Regions from separate parts of the Mesorhizobium sp. P2_B11 genome, predicted to be linked through region 2. Evidence: predicted binding sites of a transcription regulator. Region 2 holds the regulator's gene; the other holds the start of a gene.

Region 1 (7,369 bases), on a different contig from region 2:
TAGGCCAGGCTCTCGAAGGCAGAACGCCGCGGCACCCGCTCATGCAGGCACAGCCGGGCGAGGTCCTCGCGCATGGCGCGCACGATGCGGTTGGCGGCAAGCCACGGATCGGCGGGCAGCACGACGATGAAGACGCCGATCGCCAGCAGGATGCCGACCAGCACTGAAGCCGAGCCGGCGAAGAACGGGCCTGGAGCATAGGTCATCGCCTGATGCGGACTGAGGAAGGCGAGGAAGTTGATGGCAAAGGCGGTCGCCACGCCGACAGTACGGGGATTGGCCATGCCCAGCGCCGTCGGTATCAGGATCGGCACCACAAACAGCGCGAACCAGCCGAAACCGGGCAAAGCGGGCAGGGCGACCTGGCCGACAAGGAAGGCAAAGGGCAACGCCAGCAGCGTTCCCCGGAAGAAGCCCCAGGACACCTGCACCGGATCAGGACGCGCGGCGAAAAGACTGGAGACAACAGCAACGAGAATGACGGTACCGGCCGCGTCGGACCATTTCGTCGTCAGCCAGAAGGCGGCGACTGCCAGCGTGGCAAGGGCGGCGCGTATGGCATTGCGAAAAGCGCCGGGGTAGTCGCGGTGCACCACCAGCGCAGGCTGCCGCCTGTTGCTCCGGCCCGGGCGCGTGACCGGTGCGCGCAGAGCGTCGAGACCGCGCAGCACCTGCTTGAAAGCTTCGGCGAAATCGGCGGCGATGGTGAGGCGCGTTATGGTGCCGACCCTGTCGTCGCCATGATCGGCCGCGGCGTCGGGCATTTGCCGGGCCTTGGCGGCAATCGCGTCGAGCCGCGTCACCCAGGGCGATGTGTCGTCCAGCGCCTCGGGGGTGGCTACCAGTTCGCTGACGAGCGACTGCAGTTCGGAACGCACCGGGATAAGTGCCGCGTTTTTCGGCGCGGCGTGCGAATGCAGCGCGCGCGCCGCTGAGAGCGCCGACAGGAGTTGGCCGATGGTGCGCCGGACCGGATGGGCGCGCGTGGCGAAGCTCGGCGCTTCGAGCCGGGCATAGGTGCGCATCTCGGCCAGCGTCTGGGCATCGGCGATCAGCTTGCGGTGCAGGCCGGCCAGTGTCGCGGGGTCGCCTCCGGAAAAGGCGCCGCCGGCATAGGTGGCAAGATCGAGGATGCTGCGCTTCAGCCTGGAGATGATGGCGTCGGCGGCGAGTTTTGGCAGGATCAGCCGGCTGGTCAGGCCGGCACAGACGATGCCGAGCACGATCTCGGCGCAGCGCGCGACAGCGAGATCGACGATCACATGCGGCTGGCCGAAAGCCGGCAGGCCGATGATCATTGCGGTATAGCCGGCAAGTGCGGCGCCATAGGCTTCCGGATTGCGCAGCAGCGACGAAACCAGTGTGCACAGGCCAATCCAGACGGACAGGGCAGTCACCAGCAGCCACGGATTGGTGCCGAAAACCGAGGTGATGCCGATCGCCGCCAATCCACCGGCCAGCGTGCCGAGCAGCCGGTAAAAGCCTTTCGCCAGCACCATGCCGGCAACCGGCTGGGCGACGATGAAGACCGTCATCATGGCCCATTGCGGATGGTCGAGTTTCAGCGCGTAGGCGACGAGAAGCGCGATCAGACCGGCCGAAACGGTGCGCAGGGCGAAAATCCAGTCCGAGCGGGTCGGCTGCGTCAGGCCGGCAAATCTCGCGACAAAACCGTTGCGCAGCCGGTCCCAGGTCACACGCTCATCTCCATCTGGAAGAGCAGACTAGAACGGTGGCCGCTTAGATATCCAGCACTTCCGTCGCGGCGAATTCGGCGCGTTCCTGGATGAAGCGGAAGCGTGCCTCCGGCTTGGTGCCCATCAGCGCGTCGACCGCATCCTTGGTCGCAGCAACGGCATCGATCACGTCGACCCTGAGCAGCGTGCGCTTTCTCGGGTCCATGGTGGTTTCCTTGAGCTGCGAGGCCATCATCTCGCCCAGGCCCTTGAAACGGCCAATCTCGACCTTGGCGCGGCCGGTGAATTCGGTGCGCAAGAGCTCGTCCTTGTGCGCATCGTCGCGGGCATAGGCGACCTTGCCGCCTTGCCGGATCGAATAGAGCGGCGGCACGGCCAGATAGAGATGGCCGCCATTCACCAGGTTCGGCATTTCCTGGTAGAAGAAGGTGATCAGCAGCGAGGCGATGTGGGCGCCGTCGACGTCGGCGTCGGTCATGATGATCACGCGGTCGTAGCGCAGATCCTCGTCGCGGTATTTTGAGCGCGTGCCGCATCCGAGCGCCTGGATCAGGTCCGAGATCTGCTGGTTGGCGGCCAGCTTGTCGTTGCCAGCGCTGGCGACGTTGAGGATTTTGCCGCGCAGCGGAAGGACCGCCTGGCTGGCGCGGTCGCGCGCCTGCTTGGCCGAGCCGCCGGCCGAGTCGCCTTCGACGATGAAGAGTTCCGCACCCGCCGCGGCATTCTGCGTGCAGTCGGCGAGCTTGCCGGGCAAGCGCAGCTTGCGCACCGCGCTCTTGCGCGACACTTCCTTTTCCTGGCGCCGGCGCACCCGTTCGTCGGCGCGCGCAATCACCCATTCCAGCAGCTTCGAGGCTTCCTGCGGATTGTCGGCCAGCCAGTGGTCGAAGGGGTCGCGGATGGCGGTCTCGACAATGCGAATGGCCTCGATCGTTGCCAGCCGATCCTTGGTCTGACCGACGAATTCCGGCTCGCGGATGAACACCGACAGCATGCCTGCCGCCGAGATCATGACGTCTTCGGAGGTGACGATCGAGGCGCGCTTGTTGCCGACGAGGTCGGCATAGGCGCGAAGCCCGCGCGTCAGTACATTGCGGAAGCCGGCCTCATGCGTGCCGCCTTCGCCGGTCGGGATGGTGTTGCAGTAGGAATTGATGAAGCCGTCGCCGCCGAACCAGGTCACCGCCCATTCGAGCGAGCCATGGCCGCCCTGCTTCTCGCTCTTGCCGGCGAAGATTTCGCGCGTCACCTGGAAGTCGTCGCCGAGCGATGCCTTGAGGTAGTCCTTCAGGCCGCCGGGGAAATGGAACTCCGCCTTGGCCGGCGTCTGGTCCTTTTCCTTGATCAGCGACGGATCGCAGCTCCAGCGGATTTCGACACCGCCGAACAGATAGGCTTTCGAGCGCGTCATGCGATAGAGCCGCGCCGGCTCGAAGGCAGCGCCCTTGCCAAAGATCTGCTCGTCGGGATGGAAGCGGATCTTGGTGCCGCGGCGGTTGTGCACCTCGCCGAGCTGCTCCAGCCCGCTCACCGGAACGCCGCGCGAAAACCTCTGTCGGTAAAGCTGACGTCCGCGTGCGACCTCGACTTCGAGATGGTCGGACAGCGCGTTGACGACGGAGACGCCGACGCCGTGCAGGCCGCCGGAGGTCTCATAGACCTTGGAATCGAACTTGCCGCCCGAATGCAGCGTCGTCATGATGACTTCGAGCGCCGGCTTCTTGAATTTCGGGTGCGGATCGACCGGAATGCCGCGACCATTGTCGGTAACGGTCAGAAACCCGTCGGCCGAAAGCTCGACATCGATGAAGGTGGCGTGGCCGGCGACCGCCTCGTCCATCGAATTGTCGATGACCTCGGCGAACAGATGGTGCATCGCCTTGTCGTCGGTGCCGCCAATATACATGCCGGGACGGCGCCGAACCGGCTCCAGCCCTTCCAGCACCTCGATATCTGCGGCGCTGTAGCCTTCGCTGCCATCCTTGGTCGCGGCAGGACGCTTCGCTGCCTGCACCAGCGGGTCAGCCGGGCGCGCCGACGTCCGGGTTGGTTGGGGCTGCTTTTCCAGATTGCCGAAAAGATCGTTGTTGTCGTCCATGCCTGCCATAGAATCCGGTGCCGCGAATCACCCGCCGATACTGCCACGCTTTTCAGCGCCAAGCGACGGAAGTTCCTGTTACGTTCGGGGATTTAACCCCTTCTTATCCTAAAACCTTTCGATAACCAAGCCGGCGAAAATAGGTCCGGGCGGAGCGCCCGGGATTCCTGAATCTTTAACTAAGCGGCCTAGCGTGGGCCTCAACAAATAAAAGACCATCAGGTGTCAGGGGTTAGTTGTGAGGGGCAAGGCCATAACCATGATCGGCATCGCCGCCGTTTTCGGCGCGATCTCGATCTTTGCCGCGGATTTCTGGGTTAAAAGCCAGGCCAAGGCCGATGCCGAGGAAAAGACGGCATCGATCCCGGCGCCCGTGACCCCCAAGGTCGAGTTCAAGACCATCGTGGTGGCCAACGCGCCGCTGCGTTACGGCATGGAACTCGACCGCGCGCAGCTCACCGAAATCCCGTGGTCGGAAGAGTCCGTGCCGCAGGGCGCCTTCACCACCATCAATTCCTTGCTCGCTGAAGGCAGCCGCGTGGTGTTGTCGCCGATCGAGATCAACGAACCGGTGCTGCTCAGCAAATTGTCCGGACCGAACGGCCGTGCGACGCTGTCCAACATGATGACGCCCGGAATGCGGGCGGTGACCATCCGCACCGACGAGATCGCCGGTGTCGGCGGCTTCGTGATGCCGGGCGACCGGGTCGACGTCGTTTTGACGCGCGATGCCGGCGAAATCCAGGAAGTGGCCAAGAACGCGCAGGGTGCTGCCGGCTCGACCGTTACCTCCGAGATCGTCGTCTCCGACGCCAAGGTGCTGACCGTCGGGCAGGGCGCCGACCAGCGCCAGACCACACCGCAGATCGCCAATTCCGTGACCATCGAGGTGACGACCGACGGCGCGCAGAAAGTGGCGCTTGCCCGCACTGTCGGCACCTTGTCGCTGTCGCTGCGCTCGGCCGCCGATGGCGGCACCGCCAAGGACGGCGTCACCACCATCTCATCCTTCGGCGGGTCGGTCGCCTCCGGCGTCCAGGCTGCGGCCGGTGCGCTGTTCACGGCCGCAACCACGGAGCCTGAGAAGCCAAAGTTCAAGACGATCATCGTGACGCGCGGCACGCAGGTCGAGGAATACCAGGTTCCTGCGCGGGACCAGCCATAACTGCCGGTGGGGACCGGACGAGGGACGGGACAGATGTCGGGACTTCATGCATATCGGATGACGAAAGGGCTGCGCCCAATGCGGGCGCTTGCGATGGCGGCTTGCCTCGCCGCGGCCGCAATGCTCGGCCTCAGCGCGCCGGCCAGGGCCGACAACGACATCGTCTATGTGTCGTCGACCAAGAATGCGTCGATCAAGGTGGCCAAGGGCAAGCCGAAAACGATCATCACCAGTGCCGCCTTCTACCAGATCGTCATCGGCGATCCGGAGATCGCCAACGTCAACCCGCTGACCGACAAGTCCTTCTATGTGCTGGGCAACAATCTCGGCACCACCGGCGTTGCCCTCTTCGACGAGAACAAGCAGCTTGTCGGCACGGTCGACATCGAGGTGACCCTGGACACCGACCAACTGGCCAGCACCATTCGCGCCAGCGTGCCGGACGCCAAGATCAAGGTCGGCTCGGCCAACGGCCGTGTCGTGCTGTCGGGCGAGGCGGATGACGCGGTCGCCGCCGAGAAGGCGAGCAAGATAGCCAGCCGCTTCTCCGGCAATGAGGAAGTGATCAATTCGGTCAACATCTCGTCTTCGCAGCAGGTTCAGCTCAACGTCCGCTTCGTCGAGATCAACCGCCAGGCCGGACAGGATCTCGGCGCCAAATACAGCGCCAATTTCGCTTACGGCCTTGGCGGGCGCGACGTCACCATCGAGCCGGGCACATTGCCGGCGGCGGGCAATGGCGAGATCATCGGTCGGCTGCTGTCGAACGGCCTGTCGATCGACGTTGCCATCAAGGCACTGGAGGAGCGCGGCCTTGCCAGGCGGCTGGCCGAGCCGAACCTGATCGCCCGGTCGGGCCAGACGGCAAGCTTCCTCGCCGGCGGCGAGTTCCCGATCCCGGTTTCCGAGGATAATGGCAAGATCTCCGTCAGCTACAAGAAATATGGCGTCAGCCTGGATTTCACGCCAACAGTGCTGAAGGACGGGCTGGTCAGCCTCGACATCGCGCCGGAAGTGTCCTCGATCGATGCCTCGGCCTCCTACAATATCGGTACGATTTCGGTGCCGGGCTTCATCGTGCGCCGCGCCAGGACATCGGTCGACCTGAAGAACGGCCAGAGCTTCATGATCGCCGGCCTGCTGCAGTCGCAGAACGACATCACCACCTCGCGCCTTCCCGGGCTCGGCAAACTGCCGGTGCTCGGTTCGCTGTTTTCCTCGAAATCCTATCAGCGGCGCGAGACTGACCTCGTGATCATCGTCACGCCCTATCTGGTCAAGCCGGTCGATCCGTCGAAGAAGTTGCTCGAGCCGACTGACGGCACGCAGCCGGCCAGCAATGTCGACTATTTCCTAAACAACACCGAAGAAGTGAAAGCATCCGACGCCAACCGCGCCATGGCAATGGCCAGCGGCAGCACGGCCCAGTCGGCCCCGGTCGCCACGGTCGGGCACTTCCTCGACCTGCCGAAGGATTGAAGCCATGCGCGTCGAACCATGCATTGCGCTGTTGCTCGCCGGCCTCGCCAGCGGCTGCACCAGCGACGACTATGTCCGCAGCGAGGGGACGACGACGGCCGCCGGCAACGCGCAGGCTGCCAATACGGTCATGCAGATGGTCGACCCTTGGAAATATGGCGTCCAGAACACCAAACTGCTGGTGCCGGCGCAGCGCAGTGAGGCGGCGGTGAACGCCGCCGATCAGGCGGCTGCCGCCAAGGCTGTGCAACCAACAGCGACAACCGATTGATTTGCCTGGCGATTTGACCGGGAATGACCTGACAGGCTGACAAAATGGCAAGCGGCATCAAGACCAAGAAAATCCTGCTGGTGTCCAGCGACCGGACCTTTGTGCAGGATACGCGCACCGCGTTCGCGGCCTCGGAGGTGATCCAGCTCTCGACCGTCGAGAAGAATATTTCCGAACTGCGCGGCGAGGTCCAGGAAGCCGATTTCGGCGCGCTCATCGTCGACATGGATGCGGCAAAGCTGGAAGAGATCGAGTCACTGCAGCGCATCATGCGCCGGCTCGAAGGCCGGGTTCCGGTCGTCGTCGTTACCCAGGAGTTCAACGCCGCCGCGGTGCGCATCCTGGTGCAGCTCCAGGTCGCCGATTTCCTGGTCAAGCCGATCACCACGGCCGATCTGGTGCGTTCGGTCGTGCGCGCGCTGCAAGGGCCGGGACGCGAGGAAAACACCGAGTCGCAGATCTACACCTTCATGCCGGCCGCCGGCGGCGTCGGAACCACGACGCTGGCACTGCAGACCGCCTTCCAGCTGCATCATTCGGTGACGCGCGGCGCGTCGACCTGCGTGGTCGACCTCAATTTCCAGCAAGGCGCCTGCGCCGAATACCTCGACCTCGAGCCGCGCTTCGACATCACCGAAATCGAGAACCAGCCCGAGCGC
Region 2 (7,369 bases):
GCCATTGTAGCGCGGCGGCAGACTTTTCGCGCGCGCAGCTTCGCGCATGGCCTCGAGCTCGGCCGGCGTCTCATAGGCGTAATAGGCCTTGCCCAGGCGTACCAGCTCCTCCGCCACCTCGCGGTGGCGCGGCGCGCGCTCGAACTGCGAGACGGCCCCGCCGTCCCAGGACAGGCCGAGCCAGGTCAACCCATCGAGAATGGCCTGGGTTGCCGCTTCGGTGGAACGCTCGCGATCGGTGTCCTCGATGCGCAACAGCATCGTGCCGTCGGTGTGCTTGGCGTACAGCCAGTTGAACAGCGCGGTGCGCGCGCCACCGATATGCAGGTAGCCGGTGGGCGAGGGGGCAAAACGGGTGACCACCCTGTTGGACGTGGCAAGTTTGGACATGGCAATTCTCGGGGCAATGCATGAGATGGCGGCGCGGACTTTCGCGCTTTGCGCGTTCATGTAGCATAGGGGGTCTGGGGCGCAAGGGGCAGACCCGATGGCTGAACGAGGCCGGGGCGCAAAGGAGGGCGAGGGCGCGGAGGCAAGCGTCAGCGAACGGTCGTTGTTTGCCGACGTTCCCTATGCCGAGCCGATGCCGGTTGCGCTGCCCGAACTGCGCCCGGGCTACCTGCCTGCATCGCCCGATGACGTCGCGCCGGCACCGGTTGCTGTGCCCGGATTTGCCATCCGCCTGCGCAGGCTGCTGCGCCATTCGACATGGCCCGCTATCCGCCGCAGTGTAGCCGTCGCCGCCGGCACGGAACTCGACCGCGGCGTCGCCTTCCTGCTGGTGCCGGTTTTCCTGGCGGCCGGCGTCATTGTCTATTTCTCGCTGGCCAGCGAGCCGGGCTTTGCCCAACCAATCGCCATCGTGCTGCTCATGGCAGGTTGCGCTGCCGTCACCCGGTCGCGGCCGAGGACGCATCTGTGTTTTATGGCTGCCATGCTGTGCGCGCTTGGCGTCGTCGCCGCCAAGGTCGAGACATGGCGCGCCGGCACGCAGATGCTGGGCTCCGAGATTCAAACACGGCTAACCGGGCGCGTCGTCAGTCTCGAGGAAATGGAAAACGGCCGCGTCAGGCTGACACTCGACGTGATTTCCACCGCTTACCCCAAGCTGCGCTACGCGCCGGAACGGGTCAGGCTCTCGGCACGCACCGTTCCCGCCGATATGACGGCAGGCTCCCTGGTCACCGGCTATGCCAGGCTGTTGCCGCCGACCGGTCCGGTACGGCCGGAGAGCTACGACTTCTCCTTCGACAGTTATTTCACCGGCATCGGCGCCAGCGGCTTCTTTCTCGGCAATCCCAAAACCATCGCCGCCCAGGGACCGCCGCCGCTGACCGCGCGGCTCTCTTCGGCCATTGAGAACGCCCGGGAAAACATTGCCGACCATATCAGGGGCCAAATCGGTGGCGCCGAAGGCGAGATTGCAGCAGCGCTGATTGTCGGCGTGCGCGCTGGTATTCCGGACGAAATCAACGAGGCGATGCGGCGCACCGGCATCTACCACATCATCTCCATTTCCGGCCTGCATATGGCGCTGGTCGCCGGCACCATCATGGGATTGCTGCGTGGCGCCTTTGCGCTCTTTCCCGATTTCTCCTCGCGCCGGCCGGTCAAGAAATATGCGGCCGGCGCTGCGCTTGTCTCCATCGCCGCCTATCTCGTCATTTCAGGCATCGTGGTCGCCGCCGAGCGCAGCTTCATCATGCTGGCGGTCATGCTGGTTGCGGTGCTGTTCGATCGTGCGGCGCTTACCATGCGCAATCTGGCGATCTCGGCCATCGCCGTCATCCTGGTGTCGCCGCATGAGGTCGTCGGCCCGAGTTTTCAGATGTCGTTTGCCGCCACCGCCGCCCTCGTCGGCGCCTATGCCGGCTGGGCCGACTACCGCGCCGACAGAGTGAGAACGCCCCCTGCGAGGCGCTCTTTCGTCAGCTTCCTGTCGCGAAAATTCTTGGCTGGCATGGGCGGGCTCGCCATGACCTCGATCATTGCCGGCAGCGCGACCTTGCTGTTTGCCATCTGGCATTTTCAGCGCGTGTCGCCGCTCAGCCTGCTCGCCAATCTGGCCGTGATGCCAATTGTCTCTGTCGTCATGCTCTTGGCGGTGATCAGCGCATTGCTGATGCCTTTTGGCTTTGACTGGCCGTCCCTCTATCTGATGGGCAAGGGCCTGACGGCGATGATCGCCATCTCTGGCTGGATCTCCGAACGCTCCCCGGTCGATGCCGTCGGGCTGATCTCCATTCAGTCGGTCCTGCTGGTGACGGTCGCCCTTGTCATTGCCACCATGGCCACGACCTGGCTCAGGCTGGCGGCCGTGCCTTTCGCGCTGGCCGGCCTGCTGACCGTGCCGCAGGTGCGCACGCCTGACGTGCTCATTTCGGAAGACGCACATCTGGTTGCTGTGCCGATCGGCGGCGGCGAGCTTGCCCTCAACCGGGAGCGCGCAAACGAATTCACCACCGACAATTGGAAACGGGCGCTGCGGGCCGAAACCATCATTCAGCCGGAGACCTTCGAGACTGGAGATACGCGGTTCGACCTCGATCCGCTCGACCTGCCGCCCGGCTCACCCTTCTACTGCACAGGCGATCTCTGCATTGCCCGGCACCCGTCCGGCGCCATTGTCGCGCTTGCGAAGGATCGCAAAACAGCCCGACCGGCCTGCGCTTTCGCGAGCCTGATCGTCATCGACGACGCCACCGCCTACAATCCTTGTCGCGACCCGCTGGTGCTAGTCGTGACCAAGAAGCAGCTTGCCCGTGACGGAAGTGCCGCCGTCTTCTTCGACCAGCAATCGGCCGCGACAGCGCCAGCCATACGTTTCGCCGTCGACAAGCCCTATCGTCCCTGGCACGAGCAACGCCGCTTCTCACGCGAAGCACGCGGCCTGCCGCCCTACAAGGAGCGCGAAAAGTACAAACCCAAGCCGGCTCAGTAGCGCCGGATCAGCCCGACCAGCTTGCCCTGCACCTTGACCCGGTCCGGCCCGAAGATGCGGGTTTCATAGGCCGGGTTGGCGGCTTCCAGCGCGATGGAGGCGCCCTTGCGGCGGAAGCGCTTCAGCGTCGCTTCCTCTTCGTCGACCAGCGCCACCACGATCTCGCCGGGGCTCGCCGTATCGGCATTGCGGATGATGACCGTGTCGCCGTCGAAAATGCCGGCCTCGATCATCGAGTCGCCCTTGACCTCAAGCGCGTAATGTTCGCCGCCCATGATCATGTCCGGCGGCACCGAGATCGAATGCGTCTGGTGCTGGATGGCGTCGATCGGCACACCGGCGGCGATGCGGCCCATCACCGGGATCGACACAGCCGAAACCGCGTCGTCATTGCCGGCCGACATCGAACGCGACGACGAGGCCGGCTTGATCTGGCGGCCGAGACCGCTTTGCCCCACACCGCCTTGTCCGCCTTGACCGAGACTGCCCTGGATGACGCTCGGCGAAAACTTCTTCGCCGCATTGAGGCCGGGAGCGATCGAGTCGGGCAATCGCAGCACTTCCAGCGCACGCGCCCGGTTCGGCAGCCGGCGAATGAAACCCCGCTCCTCCAGCGCCGTGATCAGGCGGTGAATGCCGGACTTGGAGGCAAGGTCGAGCGCCTCCTTCATCTCGTCGAAAGACGGCGGGATTCCGCTCTCCTTCAGGCGTTCATGGATGAACATCAGGAGTTCATGTTGTTTGCGCGTCAGCATCGCGGCCCCCACGGGTTCTGAAACCAGAATCAGAAAAAACAAACCCAGAACAAACACTATCTGTTCCAGTTGTGTTCCGCAACTGTTTAAAGTTTAATGAATGCGTTGACGTTTTGTTCAGCCTAACGTTCCGCGCCGCGATCGGCGCCCGCGCTTCGTTTGCCGGCAACGGGGTGAAATGCCGGCGGCCCGCGCCATCGGGCCATTCATGCCTTGCCGGACCGCTGCCGCTTTTTCGGGCGGGGCTGCACTGCCTCCGTCGCTGCGCCCGGTTCACTCTGGGCATAGACCTGCAGCGTGTAGCCGATGTGAACGCTCATCAGTTTTTTTGCGCGCTCGGCGTCGCGATCAAGGGCTGCTTCCATCAGGGCGGTGTGGTGTTCGATCGCCACGGCGTCGCGCAGCGCCGCCATGGCCTTCTGGTGGCCGTGCTGGCGGCCGGCGGCCGCGCGCAGCGTCGGGGCCAGGCTAAGAAAGCGGTGGTGGCGATGCAGTTGATCGGAGATCGTCGCGTTGAAACGCAGCAGCCAGCTCGATGTCGCGGCACTGAGCAGCGCCGCGTGGAAGGCATCATGTTTTTCGTACCACGCATCGACGGCCTCATCCGAGGGATCATCGAGCACGGACCCACAGCGTGAGAGGCGGTAGTGCGTGGCAACGACCGCGTCTTCCCACTGACGGTCGCCCTTTTCGATCGATTCAACCAGCAAGGGCAGTTCGACCACCAGCCGCGCACGCGACAGATCCTCGAGCTCGGCGCGAGAGACGGGAGCAACCGCAAACCCACGGTTGCTGATGGCGGTCACAAGCCGTTCGGCTTCCAGCCGCGACAGCGCCTCGCGAAGCGGCGTCCAGCCGATGCCGTAGGTTCCGCGCAACGTGCTCAGCTTCAAGGGTGCTGCAGGCGCCAGCCGGGTCGCAAGAATATCGCGCCTCAGCAGCCGATAGGCCGCTTCCGTCTTCGAGGACTGCTCGTCATCCAACATCGTGACCCATCAGTCAGATTGCTCGGATGGTGATTATATATCAAAGCCTTTCATTGGGTAGATTATATATAATGTTTGACAGCTCCAGGAGGACCGCTCAAGATCGCCGGCATGTTTGGGCGGCCAGGCTCCGCCGAATGCGTTTGTCCATGGAGGGGCGCCGGATCATGAGCATGACACCCGATCTCGCTGCAATCGAAGCGATGGATGCCGCCGATCCGCTGCGTTCCATGCGTGAACGCTTTGTCTTGCCGCAAGGCGTGATCTATCTCGACGGCAATTCGCTGGGCGCCGCGTCACCAGCCGTCTTCAGCGAACTGCAGCAGGCCGCCACGCAGGAATGGGCGCAGGATCTCATTCGCGCCTGGAACACCGCCGGCTGGTTCAACATGCCGGTGGAACTCGGCGATCAGCTCGGACGACTGATCGGCGCGGCTAGCGGGCAGACGGTGGTCTGCGACACGACCTCGATCAACATCTACAAGCTGCTGCACGCGGCACTCGGCATGCGGCCGGATCGCTCGGTCATCGTTGCCGAAGGCGACAGTTTCCCGACCGACCTCTATATGGCCGAAGGCGTCGCCTCGACCCGGCCGGGAACGCGGCTGCGGCTGGAGGGCGTCGACGCTGCCGCAATCGAGGATCTGATCGACGACAGCGTTGCCGTCATCCTGGTCAACCACGTCAACTACAAATCCGGCCAGTTGCGCGACATGGCGGCGCTGACGCGCAAGGCACATGAGGCCGGCGCGCTGATCATCTGGGATCTCTGCCACACCGCCGGCGCCTTGCCGGTCGAACTCGACCGCGCCAATGCCGATTTCGCCGTTGGCTGCACCTACAAATACCTCAATGGCGGCCCCGGCTCGCCGGCCTTCATCTACGCGGCCGAACGCCACCATGGCGATGTTCATCAGCCACTCAGCGGCTGGTGGGGCCATGCGCGGCCCTTTGCCTTCGAGCAGGGCTTTGCGGTCGGCAGCGGCATCCGCCGCTTCCTGTGCGGAACGCAGCCGGTGCTGTCGATGCGGGCGCTGAAAGGGGCGCTCGATATCTGGAACGACGTCGACATGGCGGCGGTGCGCAAAAAGAGCATCGCGCTGACCGACCTGTTCATCCAGCTCGTCGAAGCCAGATGCGGCGCTTACGGGCTTGAACTGGAAAGTCCTCGTGACGGCAGCCAGCGCGGTAGCCAGGTGTCATTCCTCCACCCGCACGGCTATCAGGTGATGCGCGCGCTGATCGAGCGCGGTGTGATCGGCGATTTTCGGGCGCCGTCGACCATCCGTTTCGGCTTCACGCCGCTCTATGTCGGCTATGGCGATGTCTGGCAGGGGGTCGACGTGCTGGAGGATATTCTGCGCACCGGCGCCTGGCAGGACGCCCGCTTTGCGGTCAAGACCGCGGTTACCTGAAATCGGCGCAAGTCCAGGAAAAGTGCGTAGCGCTTTTCCCTCGGGAATTGCGCGGAAACAAAGAGCTCAGAGCCGGGTGCGAACCGTCCACAGCTCCGGAAACAGCACGACCTCCAGCATCTTTTTCAGGTAGGAAGCGCCTGAGGTGCCGCCGGTGCCGCGCTTCAAGCCGATGATGCGTTCGACCGTGGTGACGTGGTTGAAGCGCCAGCGGCGGAAGTAATCCTCGAAGTCGACCAGTTTTTCCGCCAGTTCGTAGAGCATCCAGTAGCGCTGCGGGTCGCGGTAGACGGTTTGCCAGGCAACCAGCACCTCTTCGTTCTCGACGCGCGTCTCACGCCAGTCCGTACGCTTGGCGTCAGCACCGATGTCGAAGCCGTTGCGCGCCAAAAGCAGCAGCGCCTCGTCATAGAGCGACGGCGTGGCCAGGATCGCTTCCAGACGGTCCACAAGATCAGGCTGGTGCTTGTGCGGGCCGAGCATGGCGAGGTTGCGGTTGCCGGCCATGAACTCGATGGCGCGGTACTGCCAGGACTGGAAGCCCGAGGATTGGCCGAGCGCGTCGCGAAACTCGGTGTACTCGCTGGGCGTCATCGTGCGCAGCACGTCCCAGGCATTGTTGAGCTGCTCGAAGATGCGCGCGACGCGCGAGAGCATCTTGAAGCTTGGTTCGAGGCGATCTTCGCGGATCGAACGGATCGCGGCGCCGATCTCGTGCAAGGCGAGCTTCATCCACAATTCCGATGTCTGATGCTGGATGATGAACAGCATCTCGTCATGGGCCGAAGACAGCGGCGCCTGCGCGTCGAGCACCTTCTCCAGGTGCAGATAGTCGCTGTAGGACATCCGCTCCTTGAACGACATCTGCGCGCCATCGGAGGCCGGATCGTAGGGCTGGCTCAATTGCTCTTCTCCGCCCGCAACCGGAAGCGCTGGATTTTACCGGTCTGGGTTTTGGGCAATGCGTCGATGAACTTCACCGAACGCGGATATTTGTAGGGCGCGATCGTCGCCTTGACGTGGTCCTGCAGGCGTTTGACGGTCAATGCGTCGGGCGTGACGCCTTGCACCAGAACGATATGCGCCTCGACGATCTGGCCGCGCTCGCTGTCCTCGGCGCCGGTCACCGCGCATTCGGCGACGTCGGGGTGCGAAAGCAACGCTGCTTCGACCTCGGGACCGGCAATGTTGTAGCCGGCGCTGACGATCATGTCGTCGGAGCGCGCGGCGAAGTGGAAGAAACCGTCCTCGTCCTGCGTGAAGGTGTCGCCG

What was found. Region 2 encodes LexA, which represses DNA repair genes until DNA is damaged. Its sites were predicted from a motif close to TGTTCNNNNTGTGTTCNG; they were not measured.
Region 1: a site for LexA is predicted at 3,866-3,883, ahead of parE (DNA topoisomerase IV subunit B). Genes of this name have one in related genera too.

Annotation. Positions count from the first base shown of each region.
Region 1 is NZ_JBFUDF010000003.1:797,510-804,878, forward strand. It holds gene AC1DYJ_RS12470 (FUSC family protein) at 1-1,697, opposite strand, end outside; gene parE (DNA topoisomerase IV subunit B) at 1,741-3,795, opposite strand; gene cpaB (Flp pilus assembly protein CpaB) at 4,055-4,960, shown strand; gene AC1DYJ_RS12485 (type II and III secretion system protein family protein) at 5,039-6,439, shown strand; gene AC1DYJ_RS12490 (hypothetical protein) at 6,444-6,710, shown strand; gene AC1DYJ_RS12495 (CpaE/TadZ family protein) at 6,755-7,369, shown strand, end outside.
Region 2 is NZ_JBFUDF010000006.1:147,028-154,396, reverse strand. It holds gene gltX (glutamate--tRNA ligase) at 1-390, opposite strand, end outside; gene AC1DYJ_RS20130 (ComEC/Rec2 family competence protein) at 488-2,941, shown strand; gene lexA (transcriptional repressor LexA) at 2,935-3,696, opposite strand; gene AC1DYJ_RS20120 (GntR family transcriptional regulator) at 3,903-4,682, opposite strand; gene kynU (kynureninase) at 4,850-6,097, shown strand; gene kynA (tryptophan 2,3-dioxygenase) at 6,164-7,000, opposite strand; gene AC1DYJ_RS20105 (AMP-binding protein) at 6,997-7,369, opposite strand, start outside.